Chelativorans sp. AA-79: one gene and its partners. The protein of the gene in region 1 interacts with the protein of each later gene in a pairwise test. Links are inferred from orthologs where the notes say so. Each region holds a gene or a part of one and is shown in the gene's direction. Other genes may lie near its edges. The genes, in order: dnaN, dnaE and dnaQ.

Evidence for each region.
Region 2: the proteins of dnaN (region 1) and dnaE interact in binary tests that used the Escherichia coli proteins (3 or more experiments, as listed by UniProt). The link is inferred for Chelativorans sp. AA-79 from one-to-one orthologs.
Region 3: the proteins of dnaN (region 1) and dnaQ interact in binary tests that used the Escherichia coli proteins (3 or more experiments, as listed by UniProt). The link is inferred for Chelativorans sp. AA-79 from one-to-one orthologs.

The regions. Positions count from the first base shown.
Region 1 is NZ_CP120361.1:645-3,724, forward strand. What follows is about bases 120-3,051. They hold dnaN (DNA polymerase III subunit beta), read left to right. Parts: upstream 120-992; coding sequence 993-2,111; downstream 2,112-3,051. Other genes in these bases: dnaA (chromosomal replication initiator protein DnaA), read left to right, coding at 120-796; recF (DNA replication/repair protein RecF), read left to right, coding at 2,108-3,051. In the rest of the region: more of dnaA, read left to right, coding at 1-119; more of recF, read left to right, coding at 3,052-3,080. UniProt on the Escherichia coli protein: Confers DNA tethering and processivity to DNA polymerases and other proteins. Acts as a clamp, forming a ring around DNA (a reaction catalyzed by the clamp-loading complex) which diffuses in an ATP-independent manner freely and bidirectionally along dsDNA.
Region 2 is NZ_CP120361.1:2,522,112-2,526,260, forward strand. The notes cover bases 5-4,005. They hold dnaE (DNA polymerase III subunit alpha), read left to right. Parts: upstream 5-319; coding sequence 320-3,805; downstream 3,806-4,005. Other genes in these bases: PVE73_RS12230 (DUF1236 domain-containing protein), read right to left, coding at 5-109. In the rest of the region: more of PVE73_RS12230, read right to left, coding at 1-4; PVE73_RS12240 (putative DNA modification/repair radical SAM protein), read left to right, coding at 4,010-4,149. UniProt on the Escherichia coli protein: DNA polymerase III is a complex, multichain enzyme responsible for most of the replicative synthesis in bacteria. This DNA polymerase also exhibits 3' to 5' exonuclease activity. The alpha chain is the DNA polymerase catalytic subunit.
Region 3 is NZ_CP120361.1:219,409-222,555, reverse strand. What follows is about bases 23-3,021. They hold dnaQ (DNA polymerase III subunit epsilon), read left to right. Parts: upstream 23-1,155; coding sequence 1,156-1,887; downstream 1,888-3,021. Other genes in these bases: PVE73_RS01115 (FxsA family protein), read right to left, coding at 2,588-3,004; secB (protein-export chaperone SecB), read right to left, coding at 1,960-2,466; coaE (dephospho-CoA kinase), read left to right, coding at 499-1,077; PVE73_RS01135 (shikimate dehydrogenase), read left to right, coding at 23-502. Also shown: more of PVE73_RS01135, read left to right, coding at 1-22. UniProt on the Escherichia coli protein: DNA polymerase III is a complex, multichain enzyme responsible for most of the replicative synthesis in bacteria. The epsilon subunit contain the editing function and is a proofreading 3'-5' exonuclease.

The DNA.
Region 1 (3,080 bases):
CTTTGCCACCGCGATCCGAGACAACAATGCGCTCACGCTCAAGGAGCAGCTTCGCGACATCGACCTGCTCATCATCGACGACATGCAGTTCCTGCAGGGCAAGTCCATCCAGAACGAGTTCTGCCACCTGCTCAACATGCTGCTCGACAGCGCACGGCAGGTGGTTGTGGCAGCGGACAGGCCGGCATCCGAACTGGAGTCGCTCGAGCCACGCGTGAAGTCGCGCCTCAACGGCGGCGTTTCGCTCGAGATTCTTCCGCCGGACTATGAATTGCGGCTTGCCATGATTCAGCAGCGGCTGGCTGCCGCGCGCGTCGAAGACCCTTCGCTGGATATACCGGCCGAGGTGATCGACCACGTCGCGCAAGTGGTCACGGGGAGCGGGCGCGAGCTCGAAGGGGCCTTCAACCAGCTGGTTTTCCGCCATTCGTTCGAACCACAGATCACGCTGGAGCGCATCGATGAGATCTTGGGGCCGGTGTGCCGCTCCGGCGAGCCTCGGCGCGTGCGCATCGAGGACATCCAGCGCGTGGTCGCACGTCACTACAATGTGTCGAAGACGGAATTGCTCTCCAATCGGCGCACCCGCTCCATCGTCAAGCCGCGGCAGGTGGCGATGTATCTCGCCAAGGTGCTGACGCCGCGTTCGCTGCCCGAGATCGGGCGCCGCTTCGGCGGGCGAGACCACACGACGGTGCTGCACGCGGTGCGCAAGATCGAAGGTATGTCGGGGGACGACAAGCAGCTCGCGCAGGAGATCGAGCTTCTGAAGAGGTTGATCAGCGAGCAAGCCTGAGCCGGGAGTGCGGCAGTAAAACGCCTGCAGAAGCGTTATCCCCAGGAAGCCCGCGGAAAATGGCTCCGGCCGTTCCGCGGGCTTGCCTTTCTCGTAGATTTCCTGTCAGTTTGGCGCAATTCCAGCATGTAAGGAGCAGGCTGCGAAGGGCTTCGGCCATGTCGCATCCCTCTTCATCCAGGCGAGAAACACAGGTATGCGTGTAGTCTTAGAACGTTCCAATCTTCTGAAGTCGCTCGGCCATGTCCACCGGGTGGTGGAACGGCGCAACACGATACCGATTCTCTCCAATGTTCTTTTGTCCGTCGATGGCACAAGCCTGGAGATGAAGGCGACGGATCTTGACCTCGAAGTGACCGAGGCCGCCCCGGCTTCCATCGAGCAGGCGGGCGCGACGACGGTGCCCGCGCATCTCCTCTACGATATCGTGCGCAAGCTGCCGGACGGCGCGGAAGTGATGCTCAAGATGGAAGAGAACGGCCAGACCATGTCGGTCATCTCCGGGCGCTCCACCTTCCGCCTGCAGTGCCTGCCCAAGGCGGATTTCCCGTCACTCACCGCCGGCCAGTTCTCACACGTCTTCCGCATGGATTCGGCCGCCCTGCGCAGCCTCATCGAGAAGACACAGTTTGCGATTTCCACGGAAGAGACCCGCTACTATCTGAACGGCATTTTCCTGCACGCGCTGGAATCGGACGGTGCGCTGAAGCTGCGTGCCGTGGCGACTGACGGACACCGGCTGGCACGCACCGAGATCGAAGCGCCGGCGGGCTCGGAAGGCATGCCCGGCATCATCATCCCGCGCAAGACAGTGGGCGAGTTGCAGAAGCTGGTGGACGACCCGGACGTGGCGGTGACCGTGGAGCTCTCCGACACGAAGGTCCGGTTCACCATTGGCAGTGTGGTTCTGACGTCGAAGCTGATCGACGGCACTTTTCCCGACTATCAGCGTGTCATCCCCACCGGGAACGACAAGGAACTGGTCATCGACCGGCAGGCTTTCTCCGCCGCCGTCGACCGCGTATCGACCGTCTCTTCCGAGCGCGGAAGGGCCGTGAAGCTCTCCATCTCCAGCGGACAGGTCACCTTCACGGTCAACAATCCGGATTCGGGCAGCGCGACGGAGGAGATTCCGGCGGGCTACGACGCCGATCCGATCGAAATCGGTTTCAATGCGCGTTACCTGCTTGATGTGGCCGCGCAGCTTTCGGGAAGCGAGGCGAAATTTCTTCTGGCGGACGCCGGTTCGCCGACGCTCATACAGGACACGTCCGATGAGCGCGCGCTCTATGTTCTGATGCCGATGCGGGTGTGACCAGGACGCTTCCAGGGGCAGAGGACGGTCGCCCGGCGCAAGTCCATCTCGCCAGGCTCACGCTCACGAATTTTCGCAATTATGCATCGCTCGCATTGGACTTGGCGCCGGGCGCCGTGGTGCTGACGGGGGAGAACGGGGCCGGCAAGACCAATCTTCTGGAGGCCGTGTCCTTCCTCTCGCCCGGGCGCGGCCTCAGGCGCGCGACACTGGAGGAGGTGGCGCGCATCGGCTCGGGCGACGGATTCGCCGTGCATGCAGAGGTGGAAGGCCCCCAGGGCACTCGTCGCATCGGCACGGGGACGGCAGGTGCGGATGGCGGCGTTCCCGTGCGCCGGGTGCGCATCGATGGCGAGCCTCAGCGTAGCGCCGAGGTCCTGCTCGACTGGCTGCGTGTCATCTGGCTCACACCGGCGATGGACTCGCTCTTCACCGGCCCCTCCGCCGATCGTCGCCGCTTTCTCGACCGGCTGGTTCTGGCGATCGATTCTGCCCATGGTCGCCGGGCGGCCGATTACGAGAAGGCCATGCGCTCGCGCAACCGGCTCTTCGCCGACGATGTGCGGGATGACGCCTGGTTCGACGCCATCGAGACGCAGATGGCCGAAACCGGCGTGGCGATCGCAGCGGCCCGGGCCGAGATGCTGCGGCTTCTTGTTTCCATGATCGAGCGCCTGCCGGCGGAAGGCCCTTTCCCTAAGGCGCTCCTCGCGCTGGAAGGCTCTGTGGACGAGGCGGTCGCCCTAAGACCCGCTGTCGACGTGGAGGAGGAATTCCGCGCCCGCCTGCGTGATGAACGAGCGCGCGACCGCGCGGCGGGACGCGCGCTCGAAGGACCGCACCGGAGCGAGCTTCTGGTACGCCACGCGCCCAAGGACATGCCGGCCGAAAGCTGTTCGACGGGCGAGCAGAAGGCGCTGCTCGTGGGACTGGTGCTCGCCCACGCGCGGCTGACGGCGGAACTGTCGG
Region 2 (4,149 bases), 2.5 Mb from region 1 along the record:
CGCGGATGACGGTCTCCTGCTCGGGAGAAATGACCACGGTGGTCTGCGCGTAGCCAGCCCCGCCCGTGAGCAGGAAGGCGGTAACGGTGGCGGTAAGTAAGGCTTTCATGATTTCCTCCAAAGGGGTTTGGGTTTCCACAGAAATTCACGAGAGGCCTACTCGTTCCCGAGTTCCGCCACCCTCCCTTGTTTTCGTGGCAAGGCCCATGGCGGCCTTGCCGTCTCGGGCGCACCGGCGCTACATGGGCGGATCGGCCACACGAATCTCACGAGGAAGCGATAGGACATGGCAGGCGACCGGAGATCGCGTGATCCTCTGATGAAGGAAGCGGCGCGCATCCAGGCCCGCCCGGAGCGCAATTTCATCCATCTGCGCGTGCACTCGGCCTACTCGCTGCTGGAAGGCGCGCTGCCGCTGGGAAAGATCATCGGCCACGCCGTGAAGGACGAGGCGCCGGCCATCGCCATCGCCGACACGAACAACCTGTTCGGCGCGCTCGAATTCGCCCAGAAGGCCGTGAAGGACGGCGTGCAGCCCATCACCGGCTGCCAGCTCGGCGTGGCCTTCGAGGATGCCTTCACGGAAGCCCGCCGCGGCAATGGCCGCAAGGCGTTCAACGACTATGATCCGCTGGTGCTGATCGCGGCGACCGAGACGGGCTACGCCAATCTGGTGCGGCTGGTCAGCCGCGCCTATCTCGAGAACGAAGCCGGGGCGGCACCGCATGTGACCACCGCGTGGCTCGAGGAGCATGCGGAGGGCCTTATCTGCCTCAGCGGCGGCCCGCGCGGGCCGGTGGGCGCCGCCCTCAAGGCAGACCGGGGGGAGGCCGCGGAAGCGCGCCTTCTCTTCCTCAAGCGCACCTTCGGCAACCGCCTTTATGTGGAGCTGGAGCGGCTACAGGGCTATGACCGTGCGGTCGAGGCGGCGAGCGTCAATCTTGCCTACAGGCACGACCTCCCGCTGGTCGCCACCAACGAGGCCTTCTTCCTCACGCGCGACGATTTCGAGGCCCATGACGCGCTGGTTGCCATCGCCGAGGGCGCGGTCATCGCCATGGACGACCGTCGCCGGCTCACGCCCGACAATTATCTCAAGAGCCAGGCGGAGATGGCCGCGCTCTTCGCCGACCTGCCGGAGGCACTCGACAACACCGTCGAGATCGCCCGGCGCTGCTCCTATTATCCCACGATCCGCAAACCCATCCTGCCGCGCTTCACCGGCGGCGAGGCCGGAGACGAGGCGGCCGCGCTGCAGGAGGAGGCGGCCGAGCTGCGCCGCCAGGCACGCGAGGGCCTGGAGAAGCGGCTTGCAATCCAGGGGCTGGCCGAGGGACATACGAGCGAGGAGTATGTCGAGCGGCTGGAATACGAGCTCGGCATCATCGAGCGCATGAAGTTCCCCGGCTACTTCCTCATCGTCGCGGACTTCATCAAATGGGCCAAGGCCCACGATATCCCCGTCGGTCCGGGCCGCGGATCGGGCGCGGGCTCGCTGGTCGCCTACGCGCTGACCATCACCGATATCGATCCCCTGCGTTTTTCGCTGCTCTTCGAGCGCTTCCTCAATCCGGACCGCGTATCGATGCCAGACTTCGACATCGACTTCTGCCAGGACCGGCGCGAGGAGGTGATCCGCTACGTTCAGGAGAAATACGGCCGCGACCAGGTGGGCCAGATCATCACCTTCGGTACGCTGCAGGCGCGCGCCGTGCTGCGCGATGTCGGCCGTGTCCTGCAGATGCCCTATGGGCAGGTGGACCGGCTGTGCAAGATGGTGCCTTCCAACCCGGCCAATCCCACGCCGCTCGGCAAGGCGATCGAGGACGAGCCGCGCTTCGCCGAGGAGGTGGAGAAGGAGCCGATCGTCGGCCAGCTGCTGGAGATCGCGCAGAAGCTCGAGGGCCTCTACCGCCACGCCTCCACGCACGCGGCCGGCATCGTCATCGGTGACCGGCCGCTGTCGGAACTGGTGCCGATGTACCGCGATCCGCGCTCGGACATGCCGGTCACCCAGTTCAACATGAAATGGGTGGAGCAGGCGGGCCTCGTCAAATTCGATTTCCTCGGCCTCAAAACCCTGACAGTGCTGGAGACCGCGGTAAAGCTCATCCGCCGACGTGGCATTGAAATCGACCTGTCCAAAATTCCCTACGACGATCCCCAAACTTACGCCATGCTGTCGCGCGGCGAAACAGTGGGCGTCTTCCAGGTGGAAAGTGCGGGCATGCGCAAGGCGCTGATCGGCATGAAGCCGGACCGCATCGAGGACATCATCGCGCTGGTCGCCCTCTATCGTCCCGGCCCGATGGAGAACATCCCCACCTACAACGCGCGCAAGCACGGCGAGGAGGAGATCGCCTCGATCCACCCCAAGATCGACCACTTGGTGAAGGAGACGCAGGGCGTCATCGTCTACCAGGAGCAGGTGATGCAGATCGCGCAGGAACTGGCGGGCTACAGCCTCGGGCAAGCCGACCTCCTGCGCCGCGCCATGGGCAAGAAGATCCGCGCGGAGATGGAGAAGCAGCGCGGCATTTTCGTAACCGGCGCGACGGAGCGGGGCGTCTCCAAGCAGCAGGCCGATTTCATCTTCGACCTGCTCGCGAAATTCGCCGATTACGGCTTCAACAAGTCGCATGCGGCCGCCTACGCCGTCGTCTCCTACCAGACGGCCTATCTGAAGGCGCATTATCCCGTCGAGTTCCTGGCCGCGTCCATGACCTATGACATGGCCAATTCCGACAAGCTCAACGATTTCCGCCGCGACGCGATCCGCCTGGGCATCGAGGTGGTCTCGCCGTCCGTTCTGTCGAGCTACCGCGATTTCGAGGTGGGCGAGAACCGCATCTATTACTCGCTCGCTGCCATCAAGGGCGTGGGTGATGCGGCGGTGGAGCACATCGTCGAGAAGCGCAGGGAAAAGCAGTTCGAGAGCCTTGAGGACTTCTGCGTCCGCGTCGATCCCAAGATCGTCGGCAAGCGCGTGCTCGAAAGCCTGATCTGTGCCGGTGCGCTCGACTGCTTCGGTCACGACCGCGCCGCGCTCTTTTCCGGCGTCGATCGCCTGATGGGCATGGCCGCGCGCGCGGCGGAGGACGCGGCCATGGGCCAGGCCGATATTTTCGGTTCGGCGGCACTTGAGCCGCAGAAGCTGCATCTGCCGCTGTCGGAGCCCTGGCTGCCCGCCGAGAAGCTGCACCGCGAATTCCAGGTGGTGGGCTGCTACCTTTCCGCCCATCCGCTCGACGACTACCAGGCGACGCTCGAGAAGATGCGCGTCCAGAGCTGGGTGGAGTTCCAGGCCGCTGTAAAGCGCGGCGCGACCGCCGGGCGGCTGGCAGGCACCGTGACGGCCAAGCAGGAGCGCAAGACGCGCACGGGCAACAAGATGGGCATCGTGCAGTTCTCCGATGCCAGTGGCCAGTATGAGGCCGTTCTCTTTTCCGAGACGCTGCAGCAGTACCGCGACGTGCTCGAGCCCGGCAAGTCCGTGGTCATCATGGTCTCGGCCGAGGACCGCCCGGAGGGCATCAGCCTGCGCATCCAGACGGTCCAGTCGCTGGAGGAGGAGGCGAGCCGCATGCAGAAGGCGCTGCGCGTCTATCTGCGCGATCCGAAGCCGCTGCCCGCGATCTCGTCGCAGCTCAACACGCGCGGGGAAGGGCAGGTGAGCCTGATCGTCATCAAGGAGGGCGGGCAGGGCGAGATCGAGATCGGCTTGCCGGAACGCTACCGCATCTCCCCGCAGATCGCCGCCGCCATGCGCGCCGTGCCGGGCGTGGTGGACGTGGAAATGGTTTAGGCTGGCTGCTGGATAGGCGAGATTTTTTCTCCGGCCCCGATCGCCCCATCCGCCGTTGGCAGGTCGATGCAGCCGAGCGCGGCGAGACGATCAATCCCAGCTGCACAGATTTGCGACGACAAGAACCTGTCGATTCCATTGCATCTTGTCTAGCGAGCAGCGCTGCGCTAGATAAGAACAAAAGAAGAACAATGGAGTTTCGCCGTGCCCCTCACACTGCTGCAGAAGCTGGAGATACTGGCCGACGCCGCCAAATACGACGCCTCCTGCGTCTCGTCGGGCGGAGAGAAGCGCAGGGCCGGCAAGGGCATCGGCTCGGTCACGGGGCAGGGCATCTGCCACGC
Region 3 (3,147 bases), 220 kb from region 1 along the record:
TGCTGCCGTTCCGGATTGGGAAAAGAAATCTGCTGCCACGGTGCTTGGCGCCGGCGGTGCAGCGTTGGCGATCGTGCATGCGTTGCAGAGCCGCGGCGTAAATGAAATCCGAATCGTCAACCGCACGCTGGCGCGGGCCCAGGCGCTCGTTGATCACTTTCGTGGAAGTACCAGCGCCCATGGCTGGGAGGCGGTCCCGGAACTCCTTTCGGATACGGAGATCCTCATCAACACGACTTCGCTTGGCATGCACGGTGAGCCGGAGGTGATGCTGGACCTGTCTCCGCTGCCGGCCTCCGCGATTGTCACGGACATCGTCTATGTTCCATTGCAGACACCGCTCCTTACGCGCGCGGCTGAACGCGGTCTGCGCACAGTGGATGGCCTCGGTATGCTCTTGCACCAGGCCGCCCCCGGCTTTGCCCGATGGTTCGGCGTGTGGCCACAGGTCAGCACACGGCTGCGTGAAATCGTCGTCGCGGATCTCGAGGACGAAAAATGATTGTCCTCGGCCTCACCGGATCCATTGGCATGGGCAAGTCCACCACTGCTCGTATGTTTGCAGAGGAAGGCGTGCCGGTGCATGATTCGGATGCCACGGTACACAGGCTTTACGAGGGTGAGGCAATCCCACTGATCGAGGCGCATTTTCCCGGTGCGATCGCGAACGGAAAGGTGGATCGCGCACGCCTGGCCAAGGCGGTTGTCGGCAACCAGGAAGCGTTGGACAGGCTGGAACGGCTTATTCACCCTCTCGTGCGCGAGGATGCGGATCGGTTCGTTGAAAAGCATCGCGAGAAGGGAACGCCGCTTGTCGTGCTCGACATTCCGCTTCTGTTCGAGACCGCAGGTACCGACCGGGTGGACAAGATCGTCGTCGTCACGGCACCACCGCAGGTGCAGCGGGAGCGCGTGCTGGCTCGGCCGGGAATGACCGAGGAAAAGTTCCAGAAGATCCTTGCCCGGCAGGTATCGGATGCGGAAAAGCGGAGCCAGGCTGATTTCATCATCGATACCAGCAAAGGTATGGAAGCGGCGCGTCAAGCGGTGCGCGGAATCGTCGGCCTGCTGACATAAGGCTGACGGCTTTTAAACCATCTCTGCCTTGCAACGCGTGCGCTGCATGGCCCATGCTTCGGGTGGGGAGTGATTCGAATGCGCGAAATCATCTTTGATACGGAAACGACCGGCCTCGACTCGCGCGAGGACAGGATTATTGAGCTTGGCTGTGTGGAATTGGTGAACCGCTTTCCCACCGGCCGCTCAATGCACCACTATATCAACCCCCAGGGACGTTCCGTTCATCCCGACGCCCAGGCAGTGCACGGGATTTCCGACACGGACCTGGTCGGTAAGCCTGTCTTTGCCGAAATCCTCGACTCGTTTCTGGAGTTCATCGATGGTGCAAAGCTCGTAGCTCACAACGCCAATTTCGACATCGGCTTCATCAATGCCGAGTTCCATCGGTTGGGGCAGTCATTTGTTGATCCCGCTCGCGTGGTGGACACACTTGCGATCGCCCGCCGCAAGCATCCGATGGGTCCAAATTCGCTGGATGCACTTTGCCGGCGCTACGGCATCGACAATTCGCGTCGCACCAAACACGGAGCTCTTCTGGATGCCGAGCTCTTGGCTGAAGTCTATATTGAACTGGTTGGCGGCAAGCAGGCGGCCTTTGGCCTGGAGGTCGAGACGCAGGAGCGCGTTGAAGATGCAAGTGAAAGTCGCGTTGTCGTCGCACTGCCTTCCCGCCCCCGCCCCCTCCCTCCGCGGATGACCGAAGAGGAACGGCAAGCCCACGAGGCGTTGGTGGCAGGTATCGGTGACAACGCCCTCTGGCGGAAGCTGGCTCCGGCTGAACCGGCCGAACAGGCCGAGATCGCCTGAGCGCCAGAGGCGACTTGATGAGAAGGCCGGGCGAAGAGCCCGGCTTTTGTCTTTTTTTTTGCTGCTTTGCGCTCAGGAAACCTGAACTTTCCTCCGCGCCTCTTCTTCCGCGAGACGCTGCTGGAACATGCGTGCGAAATCGATCGGGTCGATCATCAGCGGCGGGAAGCCGCCGTTACGCGTGGCGTCGGCAACGATCTGCCGAGCAAACGGGAAGAGAAGTCGCGGGCATTCGATGAAAAGGAGCGGCAACATATGTTCCTGTGGGAAGCCCTGGATACGGAACACGCCGCCATAGACGAGCTCGACATTGAAGAGCACCGTCTTGTCGGCCTCCGCCCGCGCCGTGAGTGTGAGCAGGACATCATAGTCCGTTCCGCCAAGCGGGTTGGCGTTTACATTGACATTGATGTTGATCGAAGGTGCCTTGTCGCGAGCGCGCAGGGACTGAGGTGCGCCGGGGCTTTCGAAAGATAAGTCCTTGATATACTGCGTCAGCACATTAAGGTTCGCCGGCACAGTGTTGTCGCTGTTCCCCGCCTGCTTTGCCTCGTCTTTTTCTTCGGGCTGTTCAGCCATCCGCCTCGATCCTCTGGAATGTCGCGCGCCGCCCTGCGCGGGTTGCAAAAATAGAGGCGTTGGCTAGCACGGTGACCTTGGCAATACAAGTTTGGATTGGTCGACACCCTGCGCCCCGGGCCTACTTCTCCCGCCACGGCGAATCTTTGTCGTCCGAGCTGGAATAGTCGCTCATGTCGAGGTCGATCGTCTTGTCCGCCGGCCCCCGTTGGGCGCCTCCGCCGCCCATGCCCGCCGGAGCAACGACAACGACACGTTTGCGGATAGATTTCCAGGCGGCATCGCGTAGCTGGGGAACAAACAGCAGAAGCCCCAGGCTATCCGTGACGAAACCCGGCGTAAGGAGAAGAAGCCCCGCGACCAGGATCATCATCCCATGCACCAATTCGCGTCCGGGCAGCCGGTTCTCGGCAAGCTCGCGCTGCATGCGCGAAAGGACTGCAAATCCCTGCACGCGAAGCAGGATAGAGCCGGCGATCGCCGTCGCAAGAACAAGGCCCAATGTCGAGAGCAACCCGATCTGTTGTCCGACGATCACAAAAACGGCGATTTCCGCGAGCGGAATAGCCAGGAGAAGAAACGGGAGAATGGAGAAACGCACGTTTTTGGTCTAACCTCTTCACTTGGACCTTCGGGCCGTTCCGATCTGAACATAGGAAAGCGAGCCGACGATTTGAATGA